2 regions of the Micromonospora lupini genome follow, and region 2 is predicted to be linked to the other one. Evidence: riboswitches for the same ligand, from Rfam matches in the RefSeq annotation. Region 2 holds a riboswitch; the other holds the start of a gene.

Region 1 (6,197 bases), on a different contig from region 2:
GCGGTGTCCCAATGCCGTTCGGCGTCGCGTACCCGGGCGGCGGCATCCACCGCGGCCCCGCCGCTGGCGGCCGTCGCCTCGCCCGCGGAGAGCACGTCGAGCGAGACCGCCATGGCCCGGCACCCGTTCGAGGCGGCGGTGAACGCGGCGCCCACCGTGCCGGAGTGCAGCACGGCGCGGCCGGCGTTGGCACCCCGGTTGATGCCCGACAACACGACCGACGGCGGCGGGCCGAACGCGCCGTGCAGCGCGATGAGCGTGATGAAGCCGGGTGAGCCACCGACGCCGTACGCGGGCACACCCGCCAGTTCGGGCAGCGGATGGTCGTGCACCACCACCCGCCCGTCGCGTTCCACCGCGCTCATCGCGGCGCTGGTGCCGCTGGCCTCCTCAAGCGGCGCCGCGACCACCACGTCCAGGCCCCGCTGGGCGGCGGCCAGGGCCAACGCCTGGATGCCCGGCGCGGCGATCCCGTCGTCGTTTGTCACGAGCACCCGCAGCGTCACCGCTCGACCACCCGGTCGGCCAGCTCGTCGGGGGTCGTCCGCTCCTGTTGCCGGCTGTCCGCCGGGACCAGCCGGACCCGCTCCACCAGCCCCGTGATCGAGTCCAACCGTCCGGTGCCCAGCCCGTGCCGGGTCACGTTCAGCGCGCCGGCGGCGGCGCCGGTGCGGATGGCGGTCCGAATGTCGCCGCCACGGGCGATCACGGCGGCCACCCCGGCGGTCATCGAGTCGCCCGCGCCCCGCGGATCGGCGGCCTCCAGCCGGGGCATCTCCACCTCGAAGAGGTCCCCGTCGATGAGCGCCAGCGCCGGCTGGTCGGCTCGGCTCACCACCACCGTCTCGGCGCCGGCGGCGTGCAGGTCGTACATCGCCCGGGTCAGCTCGGGGCCGTCGCCGCTGCGGGCGCGACCGTCACGGATCAGCTCCTCGTGGCTCACCTTCAGAAAGAACACGCCGCTGGCCAGCACGGCGCCCAGGTGGTCACCGGACAGATCGACGACCACCCGGCTGCCGTTGGCGCCGAGGTCGGCGGCGAAGCGGCGGTACAGGTCGGCCGGGACGAGCCACGGGGCGTTCGGGCCACTGAGGACGCTCACGTCGGCCCGAAGGCCCTCGCCGAGCGCCAGGTTGTACAACTCGTCCAGCTCATGGCGGCTCAGTCGCTCCCCGGGCACGTCCACGACCTCCTGGCGGGACCCGCCCCGCCGGTCGTGCACGTACGCGCCGCTGCCGGAGTCGCGTACCACCACCTTCAGATTCACTCCCTCGCTGACCAGCAGCGGCTCCAGCACCTGACCGATCTCGCCACCGAGCGCGGCGCAGAGCACCACGTCCACTCCGAGCGACAGCACCATGCGGGCCTGCCAGACGCCCTGGCCGCCGGGGTGCAGGTGCAGCTCGGGCTGGTCGTTCGGCTGGTCCACGGTCACCGTGAGCTGTGGAGTGGGCGCGAAGACCATCACGTGCCCGCTCACCGGTCGTCACCGAACATGTGTCCCACCCTTCGTCACCATCGGTGATTTCCCATCAGCCGACCGTAATGGGAACGCTGCGCGAATGCCGGGACAACGGACGGTGTCCGTCCGGGCGTTGCCAGCCTGAGCCTCGTACGGGACGATCGTGCGACCAGCGACGTCGGGAGACGGTGTGCTCAGCAGCGATACCTTCAGCTACACCGTCCAGGCCCGCTGCTCACTCGCCGAGGCGGCGGCGTTGTTGAGCGACCTGACCCGCCAGGCTGAGCTGCACCCATTGATCGTGCGGGTCCGCCGGGTGCCGCCCCGCCCGGGCGCCCGAGCCAGCTACACGATCAACGACAGGCTCGCGGCGGGGCCGTTGCGCTTCCGCACCACCTACCAGGCGGACGTGCTGATCTGCGAGCCTGACGAGATCGTCACGGTGGCCCGCCAGTGGCCGGCCACCACCGTCCGCAACCACACCCGGCTGCGCGCCGAGCCGGACGGCCTGGTCCGGATCGACGTCGACATCACCCTGCGCGCCCCGACGCCCCTGTTCCGGTACGCCTTCCGGCAGGCCCGCGCCGCGCACCTCGCCCTGGCCACCCGTCTCGGCGCGGCCTTGGACACCACCCACGAAAACCAACCGCCGGCCTGACCCACCGCTCGCCCCCGGCCCGGTCGGTCGTGGTCTCCCGGCATGATCGTGCTCGATCCTGGTTGTAGTGGTGCCCCCGCGGCGCGATGGCCACTACTTCCTTGTTGTTGCGCGATCCTGCGCTGCGGCGGGCGCGTTCGTGGGCCCGGCGGGCCGGCCGGGTCGGCGGCCCCAGGGCTTGTACGTGGAGAGCACCGTCGCGATGATCATGAGAGTGGTCGACACCGAGGGTGCGATCACCAGGTCGGCGCGATCCCGTGCGGGCAGGGCGGCGCCCAGCGCGCTGGCGTGCCGCAGATTCGGGGTGAGCAGGAACAGCACCAGCCCGACCATCACCGTGGTGATCACGAGCTTGACCAGCACCCACCGGTAGCGCACCAGGCCCCACGGGGTGAGCAGCGCGCTGGCGACGCCGACGAGCCACACGAGCACGCTCAGCGGCGCGAACAGCACGGTGCCGACGAGCCCGGCGACCGGGTAGACCACGGCCGGGTCGGCGCCGCGCTGTGCCGCGATGCCGAGGGTGAGCAGCACCAGGTCCGCCCCGAGCCAGCCGAGCGAGGTGATCAGGTGCAGGGTGAGCAGCGCCTTGCGCGTGGTGGGCCGGATTCGCGGCATACCGGAAATGCTGCCGGCTCGATCGGCCCGGGTCGTCTGACCGTCGGCGACGTCCAGGCTACGTCCGCTGACGTACCCGGCACCGGCGCCCCGTGTCGACGGTGCGCCGGCCACCGGTGGGGTCAGTACACCGACAGGTGTACGTGGTTGGTGTGGTCGCTGGAGGGGTCGCCGTTGCCTCCGCTGTACGACTTCCAACCGCTGCTGGGCAGCCAGATCTGCCTGTACCAGATCACGTAGAGCACGGCGAGCCGGTCGGAGTTGCGGATGAAGTACGCGGCCAGGTTGTTGCCGTACGTCTTGTCGGCGCCTGTGGCGTCGCCGCCGAAGCCGCCCTTCGCCGCGGCGAAGTCGCAGGCCCGGCCCTTGGGGTGTTCGCCGGAGCCGCCGGAGCGGTGACAGGAGACGTAGTGGGTGAAGCCTGCGGCCTTGGCCTGGTTGAGGGCGTGCAGGGTGCGTGGGGTGATGCAGCCGCTGGCCGGGGTGGGGTCGTTGATGCTGCACGACTCGGACGGCCAGGAGCCGTCGGAGTTGCGTGGCGCGGGCTGGGCGTTGGCGGTGGAGGTGCCCCGGTTGGAGCTGGTGTCGGCGGCGGTGGTGCGCGGCTTGCTGGTGGCGACCGTGAGGGCCCGCTCGGCCTGCTCCTTGCGCTTGGCCATCACCTCGACCTGCTTGCGCTGCTCGCGGATCTCGCCGTCCAGGGCGGTGCGGGTGCGGTTGGCCTCGTCCCGGGTGGCGTGCAGGTCGCGCAGCACCCGGTCCTCGTTGGCGGCCACCACGTCCAGCGCTGCCGCCCGGTCCATGAAGCCCTCGGGCGTGTTGGTGTTGAGCAATGCCGAGACGGTGCTGAGCCGGCCGGTGCGGTACGCGACGCCGGCGATCTCGCCGACCTTGCCGTTGCGCACGGTCATCTCAGCCTCGGTGGCCTTGAGCTTTGTCGCGAGTTGCTGCTGTCGCTGGACGGAGGTGTCCAGGGCGCGCTTCGCGTCCAGGTAGCCCTTGCTTGCCGCTTCGAGCTGGGCCCGCAGCGCGGGGGTGCCGCCCTCCTCGTCGCCGTCGGGCGCCGCGGCGGCCCGCAGACCGCCGGGGGGAGCGGCGGTGGCGGCGCCGACCGGTACCGCGACGCCGAGGGTGACCATCATGACGATGAGTGCCGCGAGTCGGGCGGCGGGTGGTCGTGCTGGTGCCACTGAGCATGTCCTTCCGTTAGCCGCCGACCGGGTTAGCTGACGGGTTCGGGACGGAAGATCCCTACCGCTGACGCGGATGCACCCCAGGAACGTGGTTCCCCGGTTCGCCCTCTCGAGTGATTAGGCGGCGGCCGCCACCGGCGCCGGGAGGGCGCCACCGGGTGGTGGCCGGGACCGAGCCTACCGGGGCAGGTGGGGCGGATGCAGCAGTTGTGACAGACGGTGCCTGCCCCGCCACGGCAAATTGCGGCGAATGCGAGGGAAGCTCTGCAAATACCGCTACCACTCGATCGAGCCGCAGGCTCCGGGGGCGGTGCCGGGCTCGATCTGCAGCGTGGCGTGCTCGATGCGGAAGTCCTCCCGCAGGGCGGCGCGCGCCGCGTCCAGCACCGCGCCGACCTCCGCGCCGGGCGCCATGATCAGGTGTGCGGAGGCCACGTCCATGCCCGAGGTGAGTGTCCAGACGTGCAGGTCGTGCACCTCGACCACGCCGGGCACCGCGGCCAGCCGGTCATGCACGGCGGTGACCTGGAGGTGTTCCGGGGCGGCCTGCACCAGGATGCGGACGGCGGCGCGTCCCAGCCGCCAGGTGCGCGGCAGGATGAACACGCCGATGGCGACCGCGACCAGCGGGTCGGCCCACCACCAGTCGGTGACCGTGATGAGCAGCGCCGCTCCGATCACGCCGAGCGAGCCGAGCAGGTCGCCGAGCACCTCCAGGTAGGCGCCCTGGAGGTTGATGCTCTCCCGGGCGCCGGCGCGCAGCAGCGCGAACGCGATCAGGTTGGCGAGCAGGCCGAGGACGGCCACCACGAGCATCGGTCCGGTCAGCACCTCGTGGGGGTCGCCGAACCGGCCGATCGCCTCGATCACCACGTAGACCGCCACGCCGGAGAGCAGGACGGCATTGGCCAGGGCGGCCAGCACCTCGAGGCGGTAGAGCCCGAAGGTGCGCTGCGGGTCGCCGGTGGCCCGCCGGGTGGCGGTGATCGCGGCGAGCGCCATCCCGATGCCGAGCACGTCGGTGAACATGTGCCCGGCGTCGGAGAGCAGCGCCAGTGAGCCGGTGTGGAAGGCGGCCACACCCTCGACCACCATCAGGGTGGCGAGCAGCCCGAACGCGGCCCAGAGTCGGCCCCGGTGCTGGTGGGCGGCGTTGGCGACCGACCCGTGGTGGTGGTCATGACCTGCTCCCACGAGATCCACCCTCCGTCGCCGCCCGGGACCCGGTCAAATGTATGCTCACATCGCTATGTATGCAACTGTACGGGCGGGCCCGACCGCCGACACCGCCAACGGGCAGGTCAGCCGGTCGGGTCGATGGTGGTGAGCCGCTGCGTGGCCCGGGAGAGCGCCACGTAGAGCGTGCGTACACCGGAGCCCGGATCGGCCCGGATCTCGCTCGGCGCGACAAGCACCACCCCGTCGTACTCCATGCCCTTGGCCTCCAGGCTGGTCACCACCTGCAAGCGCGCCGCGCCGAGCGCGCCGAGCCAGCCGGCGACCTCGTCGCGGCGGGTGACCGGCGTGATCACCCCGACTGTGCCGTCCACCTCTGCCAGCAGGCCGGTCGCCGCCTCCACGACCGCGGTCTCCAGCCCGATGGGCGGCACCACCAGCTCGACCGGATCGATCCCGGTGGAGCGGACGGCGGTCGGCAGCGACAGGTCCGGGTAGAGCCGGCGAATCTCCGCCGCCGCCACCGCGAAGATCTCCGCCGAGTTGCGGTAGTTGGTGGTGAGCGTGAAATCGTGCCGCTTGCGCCGGCCCAGCGCCTGGTCCCGGGCGCGGGCCAGCTCCTCCGGATCACCGGTCCACGCGGTCTGCGCCGGGTCACCCACAACGGTCCACGAGGCCAGGCGGCCACGCCGTCCCACCATCCGCCACTGCATCGGCGAGACGTCCTGCGCCTCGTCCACCACCACGTGCGCGTACTCCCGGTAGTCCTCCGGACGCTCGCGGGCCGCCGCGCGGGCGGCCCGCTGCCTGTCGCTCGCGGTGCTCAGCTCGCGCACGCCGCCGGCGAGCTGGAACGGGTCGCGGCGGGCGCGCGCCGGCTGCAACGGCCTGCCGAGCAGCGCGTCCAACTCGTCCAACAGCGCCACGTCCGCGATGGTCAGACCCGCGCTGTCCAGGCTCTGGTACGCGGCGGTGAGCAGCCGGATCTCCGCGCCGGACAGGATCCCGCCGGCGTAGCGGCGCAGCCGATCCGGCCGAGCCAGCCAGCCGAGCACGTGTCGGGGGTGCAGGCGCGGCCACCACGCCTTGA
Region 2 (6,197 bases):
CGACGGCGTAGCGCTGCCCGGCGGCCAGCGTGTACTGCAGCGGTGAGATCGCCTGGTAGGGCACGCCGGCCGGGTAGGCCGCCTGCTCCGGGTACGCCCGCCCGTACACCGGAATGGTGGCCCGGCCGGCCTTCGGGGTGGCCACCACGCCGACGGTCCAGGTGGCGGTCGGCGCCGACGCCGGGTTGTGGAACCAGGCCCGTTGCCCGAGGTACCAGATGGCCGTCCAGTCGCCCTGCCGCCCGGCCAGGGCGTACGTCTGCCCGGCGGAGGCCCGGGCGCCGTGGTCCGACACGTCCATCGTGTTCGGGGTGCCGTCCGGGCGCAGCGCGATGTCGTTCACCAGCGGCGCGTCCTCGGCCGGCGCGGTGTGCAGCACCACCGACGAGGAGCCGCGCGGCGCGCACGGCGTTCCGGGTGTGACGCATCCGGTGAACGCCTGTTGGTTGGTCGCGTAGTCGGGGTCGATCCGCACCAGCCCGGTGGCCGGGGTGCCGGTGTCCAGGCGCGGTGCGTGCAGCAGGTCGAAGTAGTGCGTCCAGTCCCAGTAGGGCCCCGGGTCCCAGTGCATCCCGCGCACTGTCGACGCGATGGTGCCCGGCACGTTGTCGTGGCCGATGATGTGCTGGCGGTCCAGCGGGATGCCGTACCGCAGCGCGAGGTGCCGGACGAGCTTCGACGAGGTCCGGTACATCGCCTCGGTGTACCAGGTGCCCTGCGCGGCGAAGCCCTCGTGTTCCAGCCCGATCGACTTCGCGTTGACGTACCAGTTGCCCGCGTGCCAGGCGACGTCCTTGGTCTTGACGTGCTGGGCGATGTGCCCGTCCACCGAGCGCAGCGAGTAGTGCCAGCTCACGTACGTCGGGTCCTGGACGAGTTGCAGGGTGGTCGCCCAACTCGCCTCGGTGTCGTGGATGACTATGTACTCGATCTTCTGCCGGGCGGGCCGGTCGGAGAGGTCGTGGTTGCCGTAGTCGCCGTCGCCGAACGCCTCGTAGGGGGCGGGGATCCACTCACAGGAGACGGTCGCGGGGCACTCCAGGCCGTCCGGACGAGGGAGTCGTCGTAGGCCCAGCCGGTCCAGCCAGGAACGCTCGGGTCGTACCGCACGGGCCGGCAGCGTGACCCGCTGGCCGTCGTCGGTCACGCGGGTCTCGCCGGCGCCGATGGTGGTGAAGACCTCGTCGGCGAAGGCCGCCGCGGCGTCGGCGCTGTCCGCGCCGGCATAGCGGGCCACCGCGCCGTACCAGGTGGCAGGGTCGGTGCCGGCGCCGACCGGGGCGCCCACCTCTCGTTGGTACGCGGCCAGCAGCGCCGCCCCGCCCCGGATGTTTGTCGTGGCGTCGCTGCGTAGCGCCTCGGGAGTGGCGCCGGTCAGCGCGGCGGCGGCGTCGACGGTCTGCAACGCGGCGCTGGGCGGGGCGGGATCGGTGGCCGGCGCGGGTGCCCGGACGGGACGGGAGTCGTCGCCGCGCGGATCCTCGGTGCCGGCGTCGTGGTGGCCGCGCGCGGGTAGGGCGGCCACGTGGCGGGCGTCGGTCAGGTGCATCGGTCCGTAGCCGCCGCTGGTGCTCGGGGTGCCGGCGTTGCTGTCCCAGCGGGACTCCAGGTAGGAGACGCCGAGCAGCACGGCGGTCGGCACGCCGTACTCGGTCGACGCGGCGGCGTACTGCTGCTGACGGTCGGCGGCCGGTGCGGCGGAGGCGGGGCCGGCGCTCAGCGGTACGGCGGTCGTTGCGGCGACCACCGCGGCGACGAGCAGCGCGCGCCGGCCGGCGGACAGGGTTGGACTTTCCATCGAACCCCCTAGATTCAACTGGTAACTGTGTGGCCACCTTCGCGCCGGTCGGGAGTCCAGGTCAATACCTTTCCATATATCAAAGCCTGCAGAAGGAAACCTTCACGTACGCTCGGTGACCCCCTCGAATCGGTACGGAGTGTCACGGCCGCACGGGTTGCGGATCGGTAACGGCCGTCTCTACTCTGGTCATTTGTCGGCCCGGTTGCAGGTCTGCCCACCCGGGCGGTAACGGACCGACACCGCCGAGTCGCTTGCGAGCGAGCCGGGGACCCAGGTTCCCCCGGGGTGAATCCGCAGCCAATGCGGTAGGGCGCCAACTTCCCGCCCGAACCCGTCAGCTAACCCGGTAGGCGGTCAGGAAGAAGGAGTACGGAACCCGGTGGCCCTCCATGTCCAGTGGCCGTCGCTTGAACGGTCGGCCTCGGCCGACCCGACGTCGACAGTGCCGCGTCCACGCTGGTCCCGCTTCACCACCGCCCTCGCCGCCCTGGTCGGCGTCGCCGTCGTCCTGACCGGCAGCGCCACGGCGGCGCACGCGGATCCGTCCGTCGCCGAGATCGAGCGCCAGATCGACGCCGACTGGAACAAGCTCGAACCGGTCATCGAACGGCACAACGCCACCCGCGCGGACCTGGCCGTCAAGCGCAAGCAGGCCGACACGCTCGCCGCGCGCATCGCGCCCCTGGAGCGCCAGGTCGACGCCGCGATGAACAAGGTCAGCGCGCTGGCCGTGCGCGCGTACATGGGCGAGAACCTGTCGACGGTCAACACGATGCTCGGCAGCCGGTCGCCCAGCGAGGTGGTCGGGCAGCTCGAGATGCTCGACCGGTTCGCCCACAACCAGCAGCAGGACGTCCGGCAGGTCGCCGGCCTCCGCGACGAGCTGGCCCGGCAGAAGGCGCCGCTCGACGAGATGGTGGCCCAGCTGACCCGGACCGAGGCGCAGTTGGCGGCGAAGAAGAAGCAGATCAACGAAGAGATCGACAGGCTGCAGAAGCTGCGCCTCAAGGTGTACGGCAACGGCGGCGGCGGTTCGCTGCGTCCGGCGCCCTGCCCGGCCAGCTACCCCGGCGGCGCCGCGGGCACGGCGGTCAAGTTCGCCTGCGCCCAGATCGGCAAGCCGTACGTGTGGGGTGCCGAGGGTCCGAACTCGTACGACTGTTCCGGGCTGATGCTCGCCGCGTGGGCGAAGGCAGGCGTGTCGCTGCCGCACAACGCCGCCGCGCAGAGCCGGGCGACCAAGAACGTCAGCAGGGGCGACCTGCGCCCCGGCGACCTGGTCTTCTACTACAGCGACATCCACCACGTCGGCATGTACGTCGGCGGCGGCTGGGTGGTGCACGCCTCCCAGGCAGGTCAGCCCGTCAAGATGAAGAAGGTCGACGACGGGCCGATCCACAGCTACGGCCGTCCCGGCTGACCGACGCCGAACGCACTAGGGCCCGTCGCGATCCTGTCGCGGCGGGCCCTCGTCGTCTCCTAGCGCGTCGGCCAGGCACGCCAGTTCTGCCAGGAGCGGCTCGGCGTCGGCCCCCGCTGACCCTGGTACCGCGAGCCGTAGACCACCGACCCGTACGGGTGCTCGGCCGGCGAGGACAGCCGGAAGATGCAGAGCTGGCCGATCTTCATGCCGGGCCAGAGGGTGATCGGCAGGTTCGCCACGTTCGACAGCTCCAGCGTCACGTGGCCGGAGAAGCCCGGGTCGATGAACCCGGCGGTGGAGTGGGTGAGCAGGCCGAGGCGGCCCAGTGAGCTCTTCCCCTCCAGCCGGCCCGCGAGCTGGTCGCCGAGCGAGATCACCTCGAGCGTCGAGGCGAGCACGAACTCCCCCGGGTGCAGCACGAACGGCTCGCCGTCGGGCACCTCGACCACCGAGGTCAGGTCGTCCTGCTGCATGGCCGGGTCGATGTGGGTGTAGAGATGGTTGTTGAAGACGCGGAACAGCCGGTCGAGTCGTACGTCGATGCTGGACGGTTGGACCAGGGTGGGCTCGAACGGTTCCAGGCCCAGCGTGCCGGCCTTGATCTCGGAGACCAGGTCACGGTCGGAGAGCAGCATCGGACCACCATAGCGAGGGTGGCGGTGACCAGCGTGTCGAGGTCGCTCCTCGTACATTTGTTCGATAGAATGCCGGCATGGCTTCCTGGTCCGAATTCGCCGCCGACGAGCCCCGCCTCGCCGACGGGATCCGCGTTCTCCTGCAGCAGTACGGGCCGGGCTTCGGCTACCTGGCCACGGTCCGCGCCGACGGCGGGCCCCGGGTTCACCCGGTCTCCCCGGTCATCACCGACGAGGGTCTCTTCTGCTTCATCATCGACTCGCCGAAGCGGCGTGACCTCGAACGGGACGGCCGCTACGCGCTGCACTCGTTCCCCCCGGAGGAGAGCGACGACGAGGCGTACGTGGCGGGCCACGCCTGGCCTGTCACCGACCCGGTCCGGGTCGCCCGGCTGGCGCAGAGCGCCCGCGCCGAGTCGCAGATCGACTGGCGGCTGTTCGAGTTCACAGTCGACGTGGCGATGTTGACCCGTCGTGAGCAGCACGCCGCCGGCGTTCCGGGTGTCACTCCGAGCCGCCCCGCCGTTCGGGTCTGGCTGGATCCGCAAGCCCCGCCCGCACCGGCCGCCCCTGTCGCCGTACCGCAGACGCGCCCGACCCGGCGCAGCCGTGACGTCCAGTGCACGGCCGCCTGACCACGGCCCTGCTGTCGAACAAGACGCCGGTGCCGGCTCCGTCGTGACGGAGCCGGCACCGGGTGTACGCGAGGAGGGCTACGCCGCGCGGTACGCGTTCCACGCGGTCAGCATGCGGCTCGCCTGCCCCGAGGTGAACTGGTACATGCACGAGTCGTAGGTGTAGTCCATGAAGTTGGTGATCGGATCCAGGCCGGTCGCCGAGCAGGTGTTGCGCCCGGTCGGGCATTCGTAGGCCGGTGACGCCTCGGCCGGGGTATCGCTGACGCCGTCGCCCGAGCCGCCGCAGCCACCCTGGAAGGTGTGGTAGAGGTTCAGCCAGTGCCCGATCTCGTGGGTGCCGGTGTCGCCCTGGTTGTAGTTGGTGGCGGTGCCCCCCGGCAGGGACTCGTTCAGCACGACCACGCCGTCCATGCTGCTGAGCTTGCGCTGCGGGAAGGTCGCCCAGCCCAGCAGGTCGTCGCTCAGCTCACCCAGGTAGATGTTGAGCGTGTTCTTGCCGCCCACCCGCAGCGACGACTTCATCGACCGCTCCGCCGACGAGCCGTCGACGATCGGGTACCAGGACGGGTTCGTCACCCGGTTGATCTTGTCGAGTCGGAAGGCGAAGGCGGTGGCCGCGCCGCCGGTCCCGCCCGCGTAGGCCTGGTTGAGCACGCTGATCTGCGAGGTGATCAGCGAGTCCGGGATGTTGCCGCCGGCCCGGGTGCTGTTCTCCTGGATCACGTGCACCACCACCGGGATGGTGACGGTGGCCAGCGTCGTGGCGCCGGCGCCGGCCCGGAAGTTGGCGCGCTCGCGCAAGGCCGCCGCGAGGTCGGCGTCGCGTTCACGGACCTGCTTCGCGGTCAGCTCGTTAGGCTCGTGCGTGGCCGCCGCGCCGGGCTTCACCCGGGCGTTGGCGTGGCTGTCGGCCGGCTCCGCGCAGGCGCCGCCAGGGGCCGCGGAGAAGGCTGAAGCAGCCGGAACGACGCCCACCGCAGCGGTGCTGAGCAGCAGCGCGAGGGTGGTCGACGCGACACCGGCGGCGCGCCGGGTCAGCAGGTTGGGACGGAGTCCCATGGGCCCACCTCTTTCTGGCGGCGCGGCAGGGGGTGTGTCACGCCGTGGCTGGGAACGTGTGGCAGACGTTACAACCCATCGACGCATTTGAGAACGGCCATATGTTGCCGTCAGGAAACTTCTTCCGAGGTGAGGGCTGCCCGCCGGGACGCGGGGTGGCCGGGTGCACCGGTTCGACGACTCGGGTACAGTGGTGCCGCCTGCGGGTGTAGTTCAATGGCAGAACATCAGCTTCCCAAGCTGACAGTGCGGGTTCGATTCCCGTCACCCGCTCCAAGCGAGGGCCCTGCCCAGGACGCCAGTTCTGGCCAGGGCCTTCGACGTTCCGCGCGGTTAACGATGGCCGCCATGCTTTCCGGGCCACCCATCACCGCGCCAGAACCGACCGCCCCAGCGCCGCCTACGCTTTCGCGGTGGACACGGGCAGGGTGTGGCGGCTGTACCACCGGGGAGAGTTGGTCGGCGAGATCGACGAGCAGGGTCACGACTTCCCGTGGACGTCCGGCCGGTTCCGCGCGCTGCCGGGGTTCGAGCCGCTTCGCCCACTCTTCGTCGCGCGGCACTCAGCCCTCGACGCGGACGACGACGAGGCGATGATCCGGATCGACGACGACATCCGGGCTGCCCTCACCATGACCCAC

The links. Region 2 has a riboswitch for cyclic di-AMP ahead of OOJ91_RS21695 (C40 family peptidase). Riboswitches for the same ligand answer to the same signal wherever they lie in the genome.
Region 1: another riboswitch for cyclic di-AMP. It lies ahead of OOJ91_RS13075 (coiled-coil domain-containing protein); the one in region 2 lies ahead of OOJ91_RS21695 (C40 family peptidase).

What each region holds. Positions count from the first base shown of each region.
Region 1 covers NZ_JAPENL010000001.1:2,863,631-2,869,827, reverse strand. The annotation lists gene surE (5'/3'-nucleotidase SurE) at 1-506, opposite strand, end outside; gene OOJ91_RS13090 (1-phosphofructokinase family hexose kinase) at 503-1,480, opposite strand; gene OOJ91_RS13085 (SRPBCC family protein) at 1,653-2,120, shown strand; gene OOJ91_RS13080 (hypothetical protein) at 2,214-2,738, opposite strand; gene OOJ91_RS13075 (coiled-coil domain-containing protein) at 2,861-3,928, opposite strand; cyclic di-AMP (ydaO/yuaA leader) riboswitch at 3,934-4,065, opposite strand; gene OOJ91_RS13070 (cation diffusion facilitator family transporter) at 4,208-5,125, opposite strand; gene OOJ91_RS13065 (HelD family protein) at 5,233-6,197, opposite strand, start outside.
Region 2 covers NZ_JAPENL010000002.1:1,476,955-1,483,151, forward strand. The annotation lists gene OOJ91_RS21690 (N-acetylmuramoyl-L-alanine amidase) at 1-1,798, opposite strand, end outside; cyclic di-AMP (ydaO/yuaA leader) riboswitch at 2,032-2,168, shown strand; gene OOJ91_RS21695 (C40 family peptidase) at 2,181-3,221, shown strand; gene dcd (dCTP deaminase) at 3,281-3,859, opposite strand; gene OOJ91_RS21705 (pyridoxamine 5'-phosphate oxidase family protein) at 3,937-4,494, shown strand; gene OOJ91_RS21710 (zinc metalloprotease) at 4,573-5,556, opposite strand; tRNA gene OOJ91_RS21715 (tRNA-Gly) at 5,759-5,832, shown strand; gene OOJ91_RS21720 (hypothetical protein) at 5,970-6,197, shown strand, end outside.